Regions from separate parts of the Thalassotalea sp. PLHSN55 genome, predicted to be linked through region 3. Evidence: predicted binding sites of a transcription regulator. Region 3 holds the regulator's gene; each other region holds the start of a gene.
The links. The regulator sigma-54, encoded in region 3, starts transcription at its own class of promoters, with help from an activator protein. The targets are predictions, from matches to a motif close to GTTGGCACGNNNNTNGNNT.
Positions count from the first base shown of each region.

Region 1: the regulator sigma-54 is predicted to act here: its motif matches at 3,256-3,274, upstream of flgB (flagellar basal body rod protein FlgB).
Region 2: the regulator sigma-54 is predicted to act here: its motif matches at 2,514-2,532, upstream of ACRRSQ_RS10945 (PEP-CTERM sorting domain-containing protein).

Region 1 covers NZ_JBPDIH010000003.1:553,725-559,889, forward strand. The annotation lists gene flgF (flagellar basal-body rod protein FlgF) at 1-468, opposite strand, end outside; gene flgE (flagellar hook protein FlgE) at 532-1,728, opposite strand; gene ACRRSQ_RS08190 (flagellar hook assembly protein FlgD) at 1,738-2,409, opposite strand; gene flgC (flagellar basal body rod protein FlgC) at 2,412-2,834, opposite strand; gene flgB (flagellar basal body rod protein FlgB) at 2,838-3,209, opposite strand; gene flgA (flagellar basal body P-ring formation chaperone FlgA) at 3,365-4,066, shown strand; gene flgM (flagellar biosynthesis anti-sigma factor FlgM) at 4,173-4,439, shown strand; gene flgN (flagellar export chaperone FlgN) at 4,436-4,873, shown strand; gene ACRRSQ_RS08220 (flagellar FliJ family protein) at 4,980-5,393, opposite strand; gene ACRRSQ_RS08225 (FliI/YscN family ATPase) at 5,411-6,165, opposite strand, start outside.
Region 2 covers NZ_JBPDIH010000004.1:559,969-566,133, forward strand. The annotation lists gene ACRRSQ_RS10935 (response regulator) at 1-458, shown strand, start outside; gene ACRRSQ_RS10940 (ATP-binding response regulator) at 463-2,226, opposite strand; gene ACRRSQ_RS10945 (PEP-CTERM sorting domain-containing protein) at 2,616-3,188, shown strand; gene ACRRSQ_RS10950 (winged helix-turn-helix domain-containing protein) at 3,355-5,445, opposite strand; gene ACRRSQ_RS10955 (serine hydrolase) at 5,630-6,165, shown strand, end outside.
Region 3 covers NZ_JBPDIH010000006.1:138,914-145,078, reverse strand. The annotation lists gene ACRRSQ_RS13195 (HPr family phosphocarrier protein) at 1-167, opposite strand, end outside; gene rapZ (RNase adapter RapZ) at 181-1,035, opposite strand; gene ptsN (PTS IIA-like nitrogen regulatory protein PtsN) at 1,040-1,489, opposite strand; gene hpf (ribosome hibernation promoting factor) at 1,512-1,799, opposite strand; gene ACRRSQ_RS13175 (RNA polymerase factor sigma-54) at 1,826-3,334, opposite strand; gene lptB (LPS export ABC transporter ATP-binding protein) at 3,423-4,151, opposite strand; gene lptA (lipopolysaccharide transport periplasmic protein LptA) at 4,154-4,594, opposite strand; gene lptC (LPS export ABC transporter periplasmic protein LptC) at 4,638-5,204, opposite strand; gene kdsC (3-deoxy-manno-octulosonate-8-phosphatase KdsC) at 5,201-5,746, opposite strand; gene ACRRSQ_RS13150 (KpsF/GutQ family sugar-phosphate isomerase) at 5,750-6,165, opposite strand, start outside.

The sequences.
Region 1 (6,165 bases), on a different contig from region 3:
CGCCACTTCGACTTGTCCGCCTCCCCCTTGTGGGATGATATTGACAGTGCCGTCTTGACCAAATTCAACGTGTTGATATTCAGGCAATACTAAAGGGCCAGCAGTGGTTAGCACTGGATTGCCATTAATGGTAACTTCACCTTCGGCGCCAACCATTAAATTACCCGAGCGAGTATATGCTGGCTGTCCGTCTGGCGCTGCTACCGTTAAAAAGCCAGCGCCATTAATCGCAACATCTAAACTGCGACCGGTCGCTTGCAATTGACCTTGTTCAAAATTAGTACCGGCTTTTTGCGATTGACTCATTTGACGCGTTTCAAAACCATAACCTTCTAACTGAAACGCTACCGTGCGCTCTAAATCGGCTTTAAAGCCAGTGGTACTGACGTTGGCTAAATTATTGGCGCGAATTTGCATCGCGTTTTGATTTTGTTTGGCACCAGAGAGCGCGGTATATAATAATTGCATTGAAGTTCTCGTGATCGAATAAAAAAACATGCTCACCGAACGTGCGGTGAGCATAAATAGCGCTTAGAACGAGCTAAATAACACCTTGGTCATTTGCTCGGCGGCGCTAATTGTTTTGGCATTAGCTTGATAATTTCGTTGTGCTGTCATCAAATTAACCAGTTCGCCTGTTAAGTCGACATTAGAGCCTTCATAAGCACCAGCACTTAGCACACCTAAGGTGCCGCTATCAGGCGCACCAATCATTGGTGTACCAGAGGCATAACTTTGGCTCCACGTGGTATTGTTGCCTTTGCGTAAACCGTCGGGGTTATTAAAATCAGCCAGCACTACCTTGCCTTGTAACTTATCTAAGCCATTGGTATATACGCCATAAAGTGAGCCATCGTCATCGATGCGGATCGTTTTTAACTCACCTGCACCGTAACCGTCTGTTTCATTTTTACTTAAACTAAATGCCGCCGCGTTTTGGCTCATATCGGCAATATTTAAGTCAACCGACATAGGTGTTGCACCCGTTGGTGTATACGCCAAGTTAATTGCAGCCGTTGGCGCAGTTAAATTACCGTTGGTATCAAAGGTGATTGTTTGCGGCGTAGGACCTACCGAAGCACCATCGATAAAATAATGCGCCTGCCACTCGTTTGGTGTTGAAGTTTTAACAAAATATTGCGTTAGCACGTGTTCACTGCCAAGTGAATCAAACACAGTGCCTGACTGAGAATAGTTATACATATCGGCTTGAATATTAGCCGGGTCAAACGGGGTATTGGTTGGCACTGACGCATCGGCTTTTAAATTGGCGGCAAAATTGACCATAGTCGATGCATTAGCCGGTAAATTACCCGTTGCCACTTGTAAGTTTTGCACCACACCACCAAGTAAAACGCCATTGGCATCAACCGGGTAACCTTGTAAATTTGCACCACTGTTAGTGACAATATAATTTTGTGCGTCGCGATTAAACGTACCGGCGCGGGTATAAGCGGTTTCGCCATTATCTTCTAAAACAAAAAAACCACGACCAGAAATAGCCAGATCCATCGAACGACCAGTATTAACAACATCACCGTTGCGCTCAAAATTACTTGATACTGAACCTACTTCAACACCACCTGGTGCACCGCCACTGTAAATGGCCGCAAATTCAGCACGTCCTGATTTAAAACCTGCGGTATTTACGTTGGCAATATTTTGTGAAATTACGCCTAACTGTTCATTTGTGGCGCGTAAACCTGATAAACCAATACTATAAGACATCTTTTTTCCTTAGCTGTTATTTTGGCTAAATTCGCTTACCGAGAACAAGGAAACACTTCCCATACCGGCTAATTTAAGTTGGATATCGCCGCCACTGGCTGGCAACATGACACGTTCGACATCGCGTGATAACAATGGCGTGGTAGTGAAAACATTTTCATCACGCACGACGTTAACTTCAAAGGTATAGCTACCTTGCGGTAATTCATCTAATTCAAAGCGAATGTCGTCACTGTTAACATTGCTCCAATTTTGCGTACTCACCACATTGCCTTGTAAATCTTTAACGGCTAGTTCAACCGAGTCTGCACTTGCGCCCATAGGAATAACACCCGCGGCGATTTCTCCTTCGCTAATGGCTAAACTGTCAGCAGGAACAAGCACACTTTTACCGATCAACGAGGTACTTTGCAGGACTTGCTGGGTATACAAAAGTTCAGCATTTTCCGCTTGACCCGCACGAATATATTCTTGGCCTTCCACCATAGAAAATTGCGCTAATTGACCCACATATTCAGTTCCGTCGAGTGGTTCTAACGGATCTTGGTTTTGAATTTGCGCGACCATCATGGTTAAAAATTCATTTTTTAACCCAAACGCCGAGCTATTGGCGCTAACTTGTCCAGCGTTTGCTAATGCAGTGTTTGCTTGTGTAGTTTGATTTGTGATTGCAATCGACATAATTAACCTTGTCCTAAACGTAATAAGCTTTGCTGCATGCTATTGACGCGGCGCATCACTTCAACCGAGCTTTCAAAACTGCGCGATGCCGACATCATGTCAGCCATTTCATCAACAGCATTTACATTGGAATAAAAAACAAACCCGTCTTGATTCGCCAATGGGTTTTGCGGCTCGTAGCGACGTTCAACCGCTTGTTGAGACTGGGTAACGCCCAGCATGTTGACATTAGCACCCGTGACTTGCATGGTTTCTTGGTTGGTTTGATAAATTGTTGAAAATACGGGTTTTAACGCTTTATAGGCGTCTTTCTCCGTACTCGCTGCAGAGTCGGCATTGGCAAGGTTAGAAGCAACCGTGTTCAAGCGTAATGTTTGGCTGCGCATGGCGCTGCCGGCAATTTCATAAATATTACTAAAAGACATTCATTACCTTCCATCAATTACTTTTTGTAAGCCACTGATCTTCATATTCAGAAACGTTAAGCTGCTTTGAAAGTCCATGGCGTTGTTGTTAAAGTGCGCTTGTTCAACACCAAGTTCAGCAGTATTGCCATCTTTAGCCGGTTGATAAGGCACGCGGTATAAGCTTTCCATCGCGTTTTGTGAAAAGTGGTAATTGTTCGCTTGTGAAAAATGGCTTTCTACTTCGGTCATTGCCGCTTGAAAGTCATAATCACGTGCTAAATAACCCGGTGTATCAACATTTGCCAAATTACTGGCTAATATTTCACTGCGCTGAACACGTGCCTGTAATGCATAAGGATGAATACCAAGCGCTTTGTCAAAATTTATCGCCATTTGCTCACTTGTCCTATGGTGTTGTGTTAAGAATCCATGTACAGTTAAACAAAAGCTGTGCCACTAGTAACAATCTATATTATTCAATGACTTACAAAAAACAGATGTTCAAAAGGAAAGTACAAACGGAAGCGGAATTTCCCTTAAGGAAACGCTTGAGGCAATTACTACTGATAAGTTTTATTATTTCGTCGCCAAGCTTTGCCGAGCCTTTTTTAGCGCAAGTTGAACAAGATCTAACAAGCCACGCTTTCGATATGCAGTGGCCAGCATTTAAGCACGACATTGAACTCTGGTTGCCTAATAAAGCCACTGACTTGCCAGCGTGTGACAACACCCATTCCATTAGTCGCAGTAACCCAAGTAAAGCACCGCTCGGACGGGTCAATTATTTAATTCAATGCCCGCAACCTAAATGGCAATTAAGAGCCGTTGCTAAAGTAAAAGTGTATCTGCCGGTTTTACATGCCAAAACGGAGATCGCACGCCAGCAAACGTTGTCAGCCAGTAATAGTTTTTATAAAACCGTTGATGTCAGTCGCCTTAGCCAAGGTTTTATCGCTAAGCCAAACAACAGCGAGCATTTTTTACCTCGCCTTTGGCAGCAAGTGATTAGTAAAAAACGTATTCGCGCAGGCAAAGCTATTTCGCCATACCAGTTACAGGCAGCCTATTTAGTGAGTGCTGGTGATACTGTGATAATTCGCGCCAAGGTAGATAACTTTAGCGCGACGATGAAAGGCAAGGCACTGCAAAGTGGTCAACGTGGCGATAAAATTCAAGTGGAAAACTTATCATCAAACAAACGTATTCAAGCCATTGTTACTGAATCGGGCGTGGTTGAAACAATTTTTTAAACTCAACACCATTAAAGTTTATAATTTCCATGGTCGCTTATTAATTACAAGCCATTAAGGAGTGTCACTTATCTCCTTAGCTAATTAAAAAATCAGAGCCCCCAAAATGAAAATAACCAATAGCGTCGGTTATACACCGACACCCAAAATTACCGCTACTGCCCAAGCACCGGTCAGTAAAAGTGAAGCGCAAATCAGCACAAAAAAAGATGTTATGGTTGATAATTATATAGATATAAACAGTAAACTTGCCGCAACCTCAGATGTTGATTTAGCAAAGGTTAATGAAATACGTGATCAGCTTAAAGCCGGTACATTAACACTTGATATCGATAAGTTAAGCGATGCAATTTTGGCGATGCATCGCCGATGAGCCAAATTAAGCAAACCATTCAGTTGCTAGTTGCGGGGATCAAGGAAGATCTCACTCATTTTCAGCGCTATCATCAATTGTTAATTGAACAACAATCACTGATGCAGCAGCACAACAGTGAACAGCTGATGCTACTGAATAAGCGCCATGAGAAATACCATCACGCTTTATTGCAACAAAGCAATAAACGCAAAAAGCTATTACTCGAATTAGGTTTGTCAGCTGATGATGCGGGTATGGACGCGGTGATCAGTGCATTAAGCGCAAAACCTGCAGCGCAAGTTCAGCAAATGTGGCATGCATTAAAAAACTTGGTTGCACAATGTCAGCAACAAAATCAGCGTAATGGTGAACTGTTAGCCAGCCAGCAGCAGCTATTAAATAAAATGCTGCGCCCAGATAGCCAAAACGAATATTGCCCTAACCTCGCCTAGCCTGCTTATCCGACTTAATCGGCTTAGCCTTTTCTCATTCCCCGCCACACCTTAAGTGCTTTTCAACTCAGTACTGTTAAATTTAGTAATGTTAAATTCAGTGCGCTCAAATCGATTTATAGGCATGCGATTGCGCGGCTAAATCGTCTAATTGCGCTTGTTCTTCAACATCTTGTTGCCAACGCTGCGCTAGTGTTTCTTTCCTCTTAAGTCTTTCAATACCTTTAACTTTTGCTAGCTGCTGTTGTAATTGTTGACCAGCATTAGTGAGCTCCAATTGCTGTAAAATAATTTGCTGCTCTAGTGTTTCGCACATCGTGCTAATTTGAGCACGCATTGCTAAATTATTCGCCATACCAAGTGCACCACAGGCATTTGCTTCACTAATAAGCTGATGTTGATAGTGCTTTAATTGTTGCTGCTGTTGCTGAGCTTGCGTTAATTTAGCATTGAGTTCATCGCGCACACGAACAAGTTCAGTGAGCTTCTGCTCTTCAATAGTGTGGTATTGAGATAACATAAAGTGAGCGTGCGAGCTTAGTCTGGCATCAATTGAAATAACTGTTCAACGCTTGCGTTGATGTCGCTTTTTTCATCCATATCTTGCTGTAAAAACGCTGCAATTTGAGGATAAATTTGCACAGCAAAGTCCATTTCATGATCTTTACCCGGTTGATAACCACCTAAGGGAATAAGCTCTTTGATGTGTTGATATTTACTGTAAAATTTCTTTAAATTTTTCGCTTTGTTTAAATGTTTTTTATCTACCACTTGCGGCATAACACGGCTGACAGAGGCGCTAATGTCGATCGCAGGATAATGACCTTCTTCTGCAATATCACGGCTTAACACGATATGACCGTCTAATATCGCGCGCACCGCATCTGCAATCGGCTCTTGTTGGTTGTCGCCTTCAACCAATACCGTGTAAATTGCCGTCATGCTGCCTTGTTTGCTTTCGCCATTACCGGCACTTTCGACTAAGCGCGTTAACATACTAAATACGGACGGCGGATAACCTTTAGTAGCAGGCAGCTCGCCAGTCGCTAAGCCAATTTCTCGTTGCGCTTGCGCGTAACGCGTTAATGAGTCCATTAACAGCAAAACATGTTTACCTTGGTCGCGATAATATTCCGCCAGACGATGACACACCTGAGCCGCACGTAAACGCATTAGCGGCGTAGCATCGGCGGGCGCTGCAATTACAACTGCGCGTTGACGACCTTTTTCACCTAAGCTGTGCTGAATAAATTCCAATACTTCTCGACCACGTTCGCCAATTAAACCAACAA
Region 2 (6,165 bases), on a different contig from region 3:
CATTATTGCAGCGCTTTCATGCTGACGATTTATGTATTCCTGTGATCATTGTGTCGTCAGAAGAGCAAGTTGGCTTGATTCAGCAAGCATTGAATTGGGGCGCAATGGGCTTTATTCCGAAAAGCTTTACTACTGAGCAAATCCTGAATGGCGTTAAAACAGTACTCGAAGGAGAAATTTATATTCCCTCAAATATTCAACAACTGTTAAGTCGACAAGTTGCACGAGACGCGGCAACACATACACAGTCAGCCATAAATAAATCGGGCCTTAGTCACAAACAGTTTGAAATTTTAGTACTACTTGCCAAAGGCTTTTCCAACAAAAAAATAGCCACGATACTTCATCGAACCGAGCACACAGTAAAGTCTCATATTGCAGCAATATTTAATGTATTAGGGGCAGAAAATCGCACTGAGTGCGTAACAATTGCCAAAAAAAGAGGACTAGTAGATTAAAGGATTAATGGTTGAGCATATGATTCATCAGCACACGTAATTTTGCCGGTTTAATTGGCTTGTGTAGCACTTTGTAATGGCTTTGGCTAATTTCTTCAATGATTGCCTTTTCTGTCTCGCCAGTAATTAAAATAGCGGGTATTGTTTTTTGATACCTCTGATTAATAGCCGATATTGCTTCCAAGCCCGTTCGATGTTTTGCAAGCCTAAAATCTGAAATTATCAATGCCGGAAAGTTATCGCTGCTATCTAATGCTTCAATGGCCGTTAAAGCGCTATTAGCCGCAATTACCTGACAGCCCCATTTTTCAAGCATAACTGTCATCGCGGTCAATACATCTTCATCGTCTTCAATGATTAAAATATGTTTATCTAACAATTGGGTTTGGCTCGGTAACAAGGTGTTTTCTTGTTGCTTTGTTACCTTCAAATTACTTATCGGTAATGTTAACGAAAATACCGACCCTTTGTTTTCAACAGAGCGCAGCTTTATTTGATAATTAAGCAAATCACATAATCGTTTAACTATCGCTAAGCCTAACCCCAATCCTTTATTTCGATTACGCTCTGGATTATGTAGCTGAACAAACTCTTGAAAAATAAGCTCTTGTTTACTTTTCTCTATGCCTTTTCCACTATCCCATACTTGAATTAAGCAGTTACCTCCACTGCGACGACATGCTAGTAAAATTTTGCCTTGGTCGGTATAACGAATCGCGTTGCTGACTAAATTACGAAGAACTCGCTCAAGCCACAATGGATCAGTGTTAACCACGATATTTGAAGAGCGAAAAGACAAGTTCAGCTGTTTGTGCTTTGCTTCTAGCTCAAATTCATGTACTACTTTTTCAAATATGTCAGAAACATAAAAGGCCGTTGGTTGAACATCTATAGTATTAGCATCTATTTTAGAGATATCTAATAAGGCATTAAACAGCTCACCAAGCGAATGAACAGACTGCTCAAGCTTTTCATACAAGCCTAAACGTTGCTGTTTTTCATCACAATAGCGAATGGCATCAAGCAGCAAACTCATCGCATGCAAAGGTTGGCGTAAATCGTGACTGGCTGCCGCCAAAAAACGAGACTTGTCTTTGTTCGCCTTTTCAGCAATTTCTTTTGCAATTTCAACTTGTGCTTTTTGTTCAAGTAACGATTTAACTAATTCACTGTTTTCAAATCGCAACTGCAAACCAGCAACAATACTGCGATTAAGACTGCGAGTGGAGATGAGCATAACGACAAACGCTAAAAAAATAAAAAGAAAGGTGGTAAACCAACCTTCTGCCGGATAAGAAATAGCTAAATACAAGGCTTTAGTTGATGCACAAAAACCAAGAGGAAAAATAAAAGAGATAACTGCAGGTAAATAGGTAGAGCTAGATCCTATAGTAACAACCATGAGGCCCGCTAAAACAAATAAAACAAAATAAAAACTCAGTGGCGTTAAATTAATAAAAACCAAAGCCCCCCAAATAAAGCCATAAACGACACTGCCGCCCAAATAGCTTATTTTCAAAAACCTCAAGTTTTTCTGTTGCTGACGATTATATTGGCTAGTTAAATACGCTCGAAATAAAGGCGGAATAAAGGTGCAGCCATACCACAGCATCAGTAAGAGATGATCTAGCTGATTCCAAAGCCAGCCGAGCATAGCAGTAGAGATTAGGAATTGACCAATGATCAACCACCAACTATTGGCGAACAATATATCAAACTGCGTTTTAAGTAAGGTATTGGTAGTGAACGTTCGGGGCTGAAATTTCATAAATTACTCACAAGTCTTTATCAAAAGCCAAAAAGCTGCTTTACGATTTAAACACTGGTGATGAGTTTGACGTTTAACGATCATATTCCCTATGCTTTATGTTAACTATTTGTCCTTGTTAATTAAAATATACCTGTGACTAATAATTAGCAATCAAATAAATTAACCACGCTAAACATATTGTCTACACAACTGATTAACTATATTTATGTCAAAAAACTTTACAAAATCAGAGTAACAAATCAAATACCAACAGCTAATAAACTGAATAAATAGATTTTTTTATGTTTGGTATGTTTTATGCTTACTCCATAAAGATTAATAGACTTTATAAACTTATGACTGACCTCTCCAAAATTAGTAACTAAGCATTAAAAAAGGAACAACAAATGAAATCTCCAAAAACAAGTATTTTAGCTCTTTTGGCTAGTTTTTTATTTACAGCATCAACCCAAGCTAACCTAATAGTTGATTGGGAGGACGATGGCGGAGACTTAGTCATAACTTGGAATGGATTCATCGACGGTTGGGAAACAGCTAATGGAATTTCCCAATTCGATGCTAACACTAAAATTATACAAACTGGTAACGGAATGCATGCCCTAGATGGACTGGTTGACCTGTATTGGCCAAATTCTGGCCTAGGGCACAACTGGTATACAGGTCCTTCGCATTACAACGGTGTATTGTTAGGCGATTCATTTGGCATATCTGGTAACGGTCTTTGGATTTATATGCCAGGAAACTATGCAGGGCAAACCATTTCAGGCTCTTTAACTTTCGCCTCTGCAGGAAATCTTGTAAGTAACTTTGTTGCGGGCTCTAGAGACCTTGGTTTTGGTGAAAATGATACAGTAATTTTTCAGGCAGCCGCTCCTTCTCAACCGGTTCCAGAACCTTCTACGTTAGCTATTTTTGCTTTAGGTATTTTAGGCTTAGCTTCACGTAAACTGAAAAAGTAAAACGAAAAAAATAAAACTAAAAACTTCTTAAACGAATAAAATAAAAACACCAATTGTGATGATTGGTGTTTTTTTATGCCTACTTATAAACATTTATTTAAATAATAAAGTCAAAGCCTTGATTCAACTCGCTGCAAATACTCTTTTAATCAATAATACTCAGCCGCTAGTTTTGACTAAATTCCACCAGCTCTCTTCTGCCGCCAATAAATTTGGTAGCAAGCATTTGCTCATTTTTAATATCACTTACGTAGGTAATGTTTTTATCTAATGTTGCTATCGTCTGTAAGGTATTAGTTTCTAGGTCGAATTTCCACAATTGTGCTTGCGAGTTAATGCCATACAAAGCGTTATTTTTGGGTAATACATAATCGCCAAGTAGTTTATTGTTTAACATCGAGATTGGTCGCGCGCTTTCACTTTCATAACGCCAAAAGTTATTTTTGTTATCTAAATAAACGAGCTGTTCATCGTTAATGTAAGCAGACCATAGAACATGTTCAATGTTTAAGTTGGTGGTTGAGCCGGTGTCTATATCAACACTAAATAATTGCGCTTTACCCGCTTGAATGTCGGTGATCAGCAACTTGTTTTGATGTGTCCATGGCATAACTAATTTAACCGCTATCGGAGTTTCAAGTGTTTGATAACTGCCGTCTAGTTTCACTATCGTTACTTGGTTTTTAACATTCACCACTAATGCACTGCCATCGGGTGACCAATCGTATCGAGTGCTTTTAAGCCCTTGAGGAAATTTAGTCAGCTGATAGGTTTTCCCGTTGTCATGCAACCACAGCTGACGTGTGCCAGAGCGCAACGAGACAAAAGCGATTAACGCGCCATTAGGCTGAAACTTGGCATTAACATCAACACCGGTTGAACGAGATATCACTTCTAGCTCAGCTGATGCTTGTTCTGTATTTAAATAACCTATATCAAAGTCTTTACTGCCTAAGGTTACCGCAAACTTGGTTTGACTTGGGTGATAACTCGGTGCCCACATGCCTGAGCGGTTAGGCGAATGCATTAATTGCAAAGTGCCATCAAAATCGAGTCGATAAACTTTTCCGTCAACATTGGTGAGAAAATGTTTGCCGTCAGCAGAAAACTTAATGGGAAAACGGGCATACACCGAGTGGTTTGGATCGCGTATAATTTTTGACTCATTTTGTACCTCGCCCGCCAGGGTTAATATTCTTAATACATCGACCTTATTTTTTTCTGCTGACACCGTGGCAAGTAAACCCGTTTGCGGTGAATAATCCAGAGAATATATATGACCTGCATGTTCATGTGGCACTTTGGTCAGGGTATTAGCAATGGCATCATAAATCATCAACTCTGCTTGATTGCTTTCAAGTTGCGGGTATTGAAGCAAGGCAATTCGTCCGTCGTTTAACCAAGTTGGCTGTGTGGTTTTAATCTCGGCACAGTCATAACGAAGTGTATTTTTGGCATTGCCATGCCACGCTTGGGCAAAATCTAGGGTTTGTAACTGCCAACATTGCTGACCTTGTTCGGGTTTAGCAGAACAATCAGACTGCAAGACAAAGGCTAATTGTGAACCGTCTGACGACCAAGTTAGTTGGCTGTAATGGCCCGGCACAATGCTTAAACGTTCTTCTTGGTTGTTATTTAAATCTTTTGCCCACAAATGGCTTTCACACTGACCTACAAAACGGTTAAATACTAAGTATTTTCCGTCAGGCGAATAAGAGGCATTAAATTCTTGCTCGTCACTTGCTGTTAATGGGGTCACTTGATCAAACAAAGGTGTTTCTGACGGCCATAAAACAATGCTCAAGAAAGCAATAGCCAATACACTAGCAATAATTGCCGAAAATATCGTGCGCGTTTTCGTTTTTGTTTTTGTTTTATGAGTTGGAGTTTGTTCTTGATGCAGGTTTGGCTCAATAGTCGCTATTTTTTCAGTGCCGTTATCTTCCCAACGAACATTGGCTTCTAGGCTGTAACCTTTTTTAGCATGGGTTTTGATAAAGATCTGTTTTTTACTGTCATCACCAAAGGCTTTGCGCAAGTTGGCAATTGCTCGCTGCAAAGTATTTGGGCCAACAATACTGTTTTCCCAGACGAGATCCATCAGTTCTTCATGGCTAACAACCTCACCCGCACGAGAGGCCAAAACTTCTAAAACTTTTAGTACTTTAGGTGGTATTGATGTCGCTTGTTGTTGATGCTGTATTTGATTGCGATTGACATCAATATAGTAGTTATTCACCCAAAATTGTTTGGTCATATATAAGAAAGTCCTTTAGCTCTAGAAGAACGAATCTTACCGCGCTCTTACCCTCGAAATAAAGCTGAATACTGAGAAATCAGCTAAACGTCAGGTTTTATTCAAGTACATCAGCTCAAGTTCTGGCAAGTTATCAACATATTTCATAGGTCAAAAACTAAAAAATGAACGAGGGTGAACAACAATGAATGTGAATATTAAAAGCATGCTAATGCTTGCTTTGTTAGCGAGTATTAGTAGCAAAGTCATGGCGGAAACGGGCGAGCATAAAACTATTTCAAAAGGCCCGTATCTTGGGCAAAAAACGCCTGGGCTTATCCCTGAAGTTTTTGCGCCAGGCATTATTTCAACACCAGGCTGGGAATACGGCGTTGTATTTTCGCCAAGCATGAATGAAATGTATTATCTTAAAGAAGTCGGCACGAATGAAGATGCAAAAGCCCAGCTTGTCGTATTTGAAAAACAAGAAGAGAATTGGGTTAAGCGAGTAGATTCACCAAGAGTGGGCACACCAACCTTATCAACTGACAATAACACCATGTTTTTGGGACGTGGTTATAAACAACGTACTCAAAAGGGTTGGTCAGAAATTAAAAGGTTAGGGCCTGATTTTGAACCGTTTCGCATCATGCGGGTGACTTCTTCATTTAACGGTACTTTGGCATTTGATGAAGCGGTAAAAGATGGTGAAGGCTTATTGCGTTATTCAACCTTGAAAAA
Region 3 (6,165 bases):
AATAACATTAAGCCCATAATGCTACTTGCATCGGCTTGGTTATCGTCTAGCGTAATGTGAGCACTCGCGCGGTAGTTTTGGCAAAGCTGCGCAAGCTTAGTCGCAGCTCGTGCATGCAAGCCCAATTTATTAGTGATAATGAGTGTTTTTTCTAATTTTGGCATCATCTGTACCTAAACATTAGGTGGATTTTACTTCAATATCACGATGGCGAGATTGCACATCTTCACGGTCTTTTCTTAAGTTGTTCGCTAAAAGTTCTGCAATATAAACTGAGCGATGTTTACCGCCGGTACAACCAATAGCAATGGTGACATAACTTCTATTGTTACGCTCTAAATGTGGTAACCAGGTCATCATAAAACTGTTTATTTGCCAAATGAATTTAGTGACAATCGGTTGGCTTGCTAAAAAATCTTGCACCGGTTGATCTAGCCCGGTTTGTCCTTTTAATGACTTATCCCAAAACGGGTTTGGTAAAAAGCGCGCATCAAATACATAGTCGGCATCGGCAGGCACACCATGTTTGAAACCAAAAGATTCAAACACTACCACCATAGAACCGGTTTTTTTACCTAATATACGTTCTCTGACCAAGTCAGCTAATTGATGCGGCGTTAACTGGCTGGTATTGATATATAAATCTGCGCGGCTTGAAACTGGCTCTAATAACTTTTTCTCTAACGCAATCGCTTGATCGAGGGCGATGTTTTGTCTGATTAACGGATGCAAGCGACGAGTTTCGCTAAAGCGGCGAATTAAATCACCGTCATCAGCGTCTAAATAAACAATGTTAAGCTCAACCGCGTTTGGCAGGTAATCGATAATCTCTGAGACATCGCTGGGTAACTCGGGCAAATTACGCACATCTAAGCTAACCGCAACATTTTCATAGTCGTTAATCACGGTATGGGTTAGGGCGGGTAGCAGGTTAACGGGGATATTATCAACGCAATAATAGCCTAAATCTTCCAAAACCCTTAAGGCAACAGACTTTCCTGACCCTGAACGGCCACTTACTATGATTAACTTCATTTATTTATTGTTGTTGAATAAATTCAAACAATTCCTGGTCGGTGGTGCAGCTTCGAACGCCTTTGCAAATTTGTTTGTCACTAAAGAGTTTTGCTATGCTTTGCAGCGTATTTAAATGTTCTTTGCAGCTTGCTTCAGGCACAAATAAGGCAATAAAAATATCCACTGGACGGTTGTCGACAGCGTCAAAAGCAATGGCTTCCGCAGAGGTGACTACCACGCACACTATTTTTGAACTAGTGGGGAGTCGGCCATGTGGAATGGCAATGCCGCCGCCAATACCTGTGCTGCCCATTCTTTCGCGTACCATCAAACTTTCTAATAATTCTTGTTGCGAAATATCGTCGAGCTGTTCTGCCGCGGTAAGGCATATTTGTTCTAAAATACGTTTTTTACTTGACCCTGAAACTGCACAGTGAGTGCAGTTTAGGGTTAAAATGTCTTGGAACTTCATAATTTTTTATGGCTGGGGTTAATTAGTGCTGGCTAATTTTGCCTTTATATTTAAGGATTTGACGATCTAATTTATCAACTAGTGCGTCGATTGAGGCGTACATATCACTGTTTACAGCTGATGCGTGAACTTCACTGCCATTTAAATGCACCGTTGACTCAGCTTTTTGATTTAATTTTTCGACGGTTAGTACAACGTATACGTTATTGATGTGATCAAAATGACGCTCTAATTTAGCAAATTTTTCGTTTACGTAGTCGCGTAAAGAGTCTGTAATTTCTACATGGTGTCCAGTAAGATTGATTTGCATAGACTTAAATCCTCATAAATTAGTTACTAAAGTAAGCTTTTTCGTTGGTTTGAAGGCGGTATAGACAATGACTCGCGATATTTGGCTATAGTACGCCTTGCGACATTAATACCTTGTTCTGCTAATATTTCCGCCATTTTGCTGTCGCTTAATGGTTTCGATGGGATCTCCGCAGAAATAAGTTTTTTGATTAATGCGCGGATAGCTGTTGATGAACATTCTCCCCCGTTCTCGGTACTAACATGACTTGAAAAGAAGAATTTAAGCTCAAAAATTCCTCTTGGCGTATGCATATACTTTTGTGTGGTAACACGAGAAATGGTTGACTCGTGCATATCTACCGCTTCAGCGATGTCATTTAAAACCATAGGGCGCATGGCTTCTGGGCCATGTTCAAAAAAGCCTTGTTGGCGCTGAACAATACAGTTTGACACTTTTAATAAGGTATCGTTTCGACTTTCTAAACTTTTAATAAACCACTTGGCTTCTTGCAAGTTTGAGCGAATAAATTGGCTGTCGTTTGATGACTTCATAGTGCGTGTCATCGCAGCATATTGTTGATTAATCGAAAGCTTTGGCGCAGTATCTGGGTTTAATTCAACCACCCAGCGACCATTTTTCTTTTCCACTGATACATCGGGTATAACGTATTGGTCATCTTCTTTGATAACACTGTCGCCAGGGCGCGGATCTAAGGTTTGAATTAGGCGAATAACTTCACGTAACTGATCTTCTTTTAAGCGCGTTTTGCGCATAAGTTGACGATAGTCACGGCTACCAAGCAATTCAATATGTTCACTAACGACTATTTTGCTTTCTTTAAGCCACGGCGTGTCATCGTCGAACTGGTTTAATTGAATTAATAAACATTCGGCAATTGAACGCGCACCAACGCCGATAGGGTCAAACATATTGATGCGCTTTATGACCGCTTCAACTTCGTCTAACTCAACGTCTTCGATGCCAACACTTTCTAAAATATCTTCACTAGTAACAGTTAAGTAGCCAGCATCGTCAATTGCATCAATAATCGCGGTTGCTATGGTGAGATCGGTATCGCTAAATGGGGTTAGTTCCATTTGCCAGCGCAGGTGATCTTGAATTGAGTCGGTGGTTTCACCTTGGTAAGTATAGTCTTCAGAAGGTGCGCTGCTTACCCCTGTGTTTGAGGTGCCGGCACTATAGCTTTCATCCCATGTCGTATCGATATTGAGTTCTTCAGGAATATCGCTTTTATCCATAGCTTCTGTGGTGCTAATTTCATCTATGGTTGGCGCAGAATCTTCACTACCATCGGTTGCAGCTGGAGCAGCTTCAGTGGCATTTGCTGAAAACGCCTCTTCTAAGTCGTTACTGCTCTCGTCTTTTGTGGTGGGAGCACTTTCGTCAACTTCTAATAGTGGATTGCTTTCTAAGGCTTCTTGAATTTCTTGTTGTAAATCCAAAGTCGACAATTGCAACAGCTTGATCGCTTGTTGCAATTGCGGGGTCATGGTTAGTTGTTGTCCAATTTTTAGTTGTAGTGTAGGGCGCATCTACGTAATCATTTTCCTGTTGATTTTATTTTTTATCATGAGCTAAGTTAACTACCATGTGTTCAAATAATCTGTCCTATGGATATAACTATAGCGTGAATTGCTCACCAAGGTATACATCTCGTACATGTTGATTAGCGAGAATTTGATCGGCGTCACCCTCAGCTATTAATTCACCATGACTAACTATATACGCGTGTTCACATACATCGAGTGTTTCTCGTACATTGTGATCGGTAATTAAAATGCCGATCCCTCGATGTTTTAATTGTAAAATAATTTTCTTAATATCGCCGACTGAAATCGGGTCGACACCTGCAAACGGTTCATCTAGCAAGATAAATTTAGGATCTGCCGCTAGTGCTCGTGCAATTTCAACACGACGTCGTTCACCGCCAGATAAGCTCATACCGGTATTGTCTTTGATATGACAAATGTTGAATTCTTCTAATAAGTGCTCAAGTTTTTCTTCTTTTTCAACCGCGGAAAGATCTTTTCGCGTTTGCAGTATCGCCATAATATTATCGTAAACCGATAATTTGCGAAAAATTGATGCTTCTTGTGGTAAGTAGCCAATGCCTTTGCGTGCACGTTCGTGCATAGGCAGTAAAGTTAAGTTTTCATCATCTAAAGTAATGCTGCCACTGTCGTTTGGCACTAAACCAACAATCATGTAAAAAGAGGTGGTCTTACCGGCACCGTTTGGGCCGAGTAAGCCAACGATTTGTCCTGAGCTTACTTTTAAGCTGACATTTTTAACAACCTTACGGCCTTTGTAAGCTTTTGCTAACCCTGATGCAGATAACGTTGCTGACATAGTTATTCTTTGGCCTTGGTTTTTGGTTTTAACACCGTTGTGACTGTATCGTTACTATAACTTTCTGCTTCGAGTCTTTCTGTTAACGTATTGTAGATGATTTTGCTACCTGAGACTTCACTGCCTTCTTGGCTCAGTCGCGCGTTACCTGAAATAATAATGGTGTGTTCGTTAGCCTGATAGGTAATTTCATCTGCTTGTAACTTGATAGGCGTGCCATCTTCTAGGCGCTGCTCAAATGTTGCAGGTTTGCCTTTGGCAATGTAAATATCGTCATTGGTACCGGCTTTTTTAAGCACTTGCACCATATCTGCGCGGATCACGAGTGAACCTTGCGTGATAATGACATCATCGAGGTAACTGATAATTTTATTTTTCAAATCACCCGACTGGCGGATAGATTTGATCGTGATTTCTTGCTCAAAATCAGCTTTTTCTGCCATTGCTAGGGGGGAAATACCTAGTATGGTCGCTGCTAATATTAAATTAGCTAGTGGTTTTTTTATAGATAGTTTGAACATGTTCAGTTAATGTCATTTGTGTTGTGTTTAAGTCAACTATTAGCCCGGAACCATACATGGTAAATCCTTTTCCCTTTATTAAAATGGTTTGCTCTGAGCTAATAATATTCGTATTTAAGTCTAATTCTAAATATTTGCCGTTTATTTCTTGGATCAAGCTATTTTTATCTGTGGCATATAATCGTACTCTATTTTTTAGAATTACACGGTTATTGTCGTACAAAGTGGCTTCGTTAGCACTCATTTTCCACGGTAAGCTATTATTCTTTGGATATAAGGTATACCGAGGAAGTTCAAAATTAGTGAGTGAAAGATCAGAAAAGTGCTCCATGCGCTGAGCGTCAATCACGTAACTTAGTTGACCATCTTCATTAAAAATGTCGCTTTGTAAATTCTCAGCGATAAATTCAGGAACTAAGTCGGTAGAGATAACTTCAGCGGTTTTATCCTTATTTTCCATCCACTCAAGCACAGCATACGTGCTTACAGCGATTAGAAAAATTGAAAACGCTAAGCTATTAAGTTTGTTCATATACTTGCGCCACTGGCCAAGGATAATGTGCCTTGCGCTGTCATCAGTAAGTCGCACACTTCACGTACTGCGCCAAAACCGCCACGAGTAAAGGTGACTAAATTGGCGTCTTTCAAGACTTGCGGATGCGCATCGTTAACAGCAATGCCTAAACCAACAAATTGCATGCAGGCATGATCTGGCATGTCATCACCGATGTAAGCAACTTGTTCAGGGCTTAAATTCTTCTCGGCGATAAGTTTCTTCAAAGTAGGCAGCTTATTTTCTTCACCTTGAATAATGTCTGAGACATTCAGCGCGCGCATTCTCGTTGCCACTATGTTTGATGTTCGCCCAGTGATCACTGCGGTATCAACGCCGCTGGCAACAAGTGCTTTCATGCCATAACCATCTTTGGTATGAAATGCTTTTAATTCTTCACCGTCGTTACCTAAATATATACGACCATCGGAAAATACGCCGTCAATATCACAAATTAACAGTTTAATTGTTTTCGCTTGAGCAAATACTTGCTCGCAAACGTCGCCGTAAAGAGTTTCCACTGCTTATAGCACTCCTGATTTAAGTAGATCGTGCATATTCATCGCGCCCATAGGCTTATTATGCGCGTCAACAATAATTAAGCCATTAATTTTTTTATCTTCCATTATTTTTAATGCTTCTGCGGCTAACACATCGGCTGATGACGTGGTGGGTTTTACGGTCATCACTGAGGAAATGGCATCATGATGAATATCTATTTCAGCATCTAAAATTCTGCGTAAATCTCCATCGGTAAATAGCCCAACTAAAATACCTTTGGCATTAACAACTGCGGTCATCCCTAAACCTTTTAGCGACATTTCAACGAGGGCATCTTTAATTTTTGCCTGATCATTTACTACAGGTAAACGATCGCCGGTGTGCATAACATCAGATAAGCGCAATAATAAACGTTTGCCTAAACTACCGCCTGGGTGAG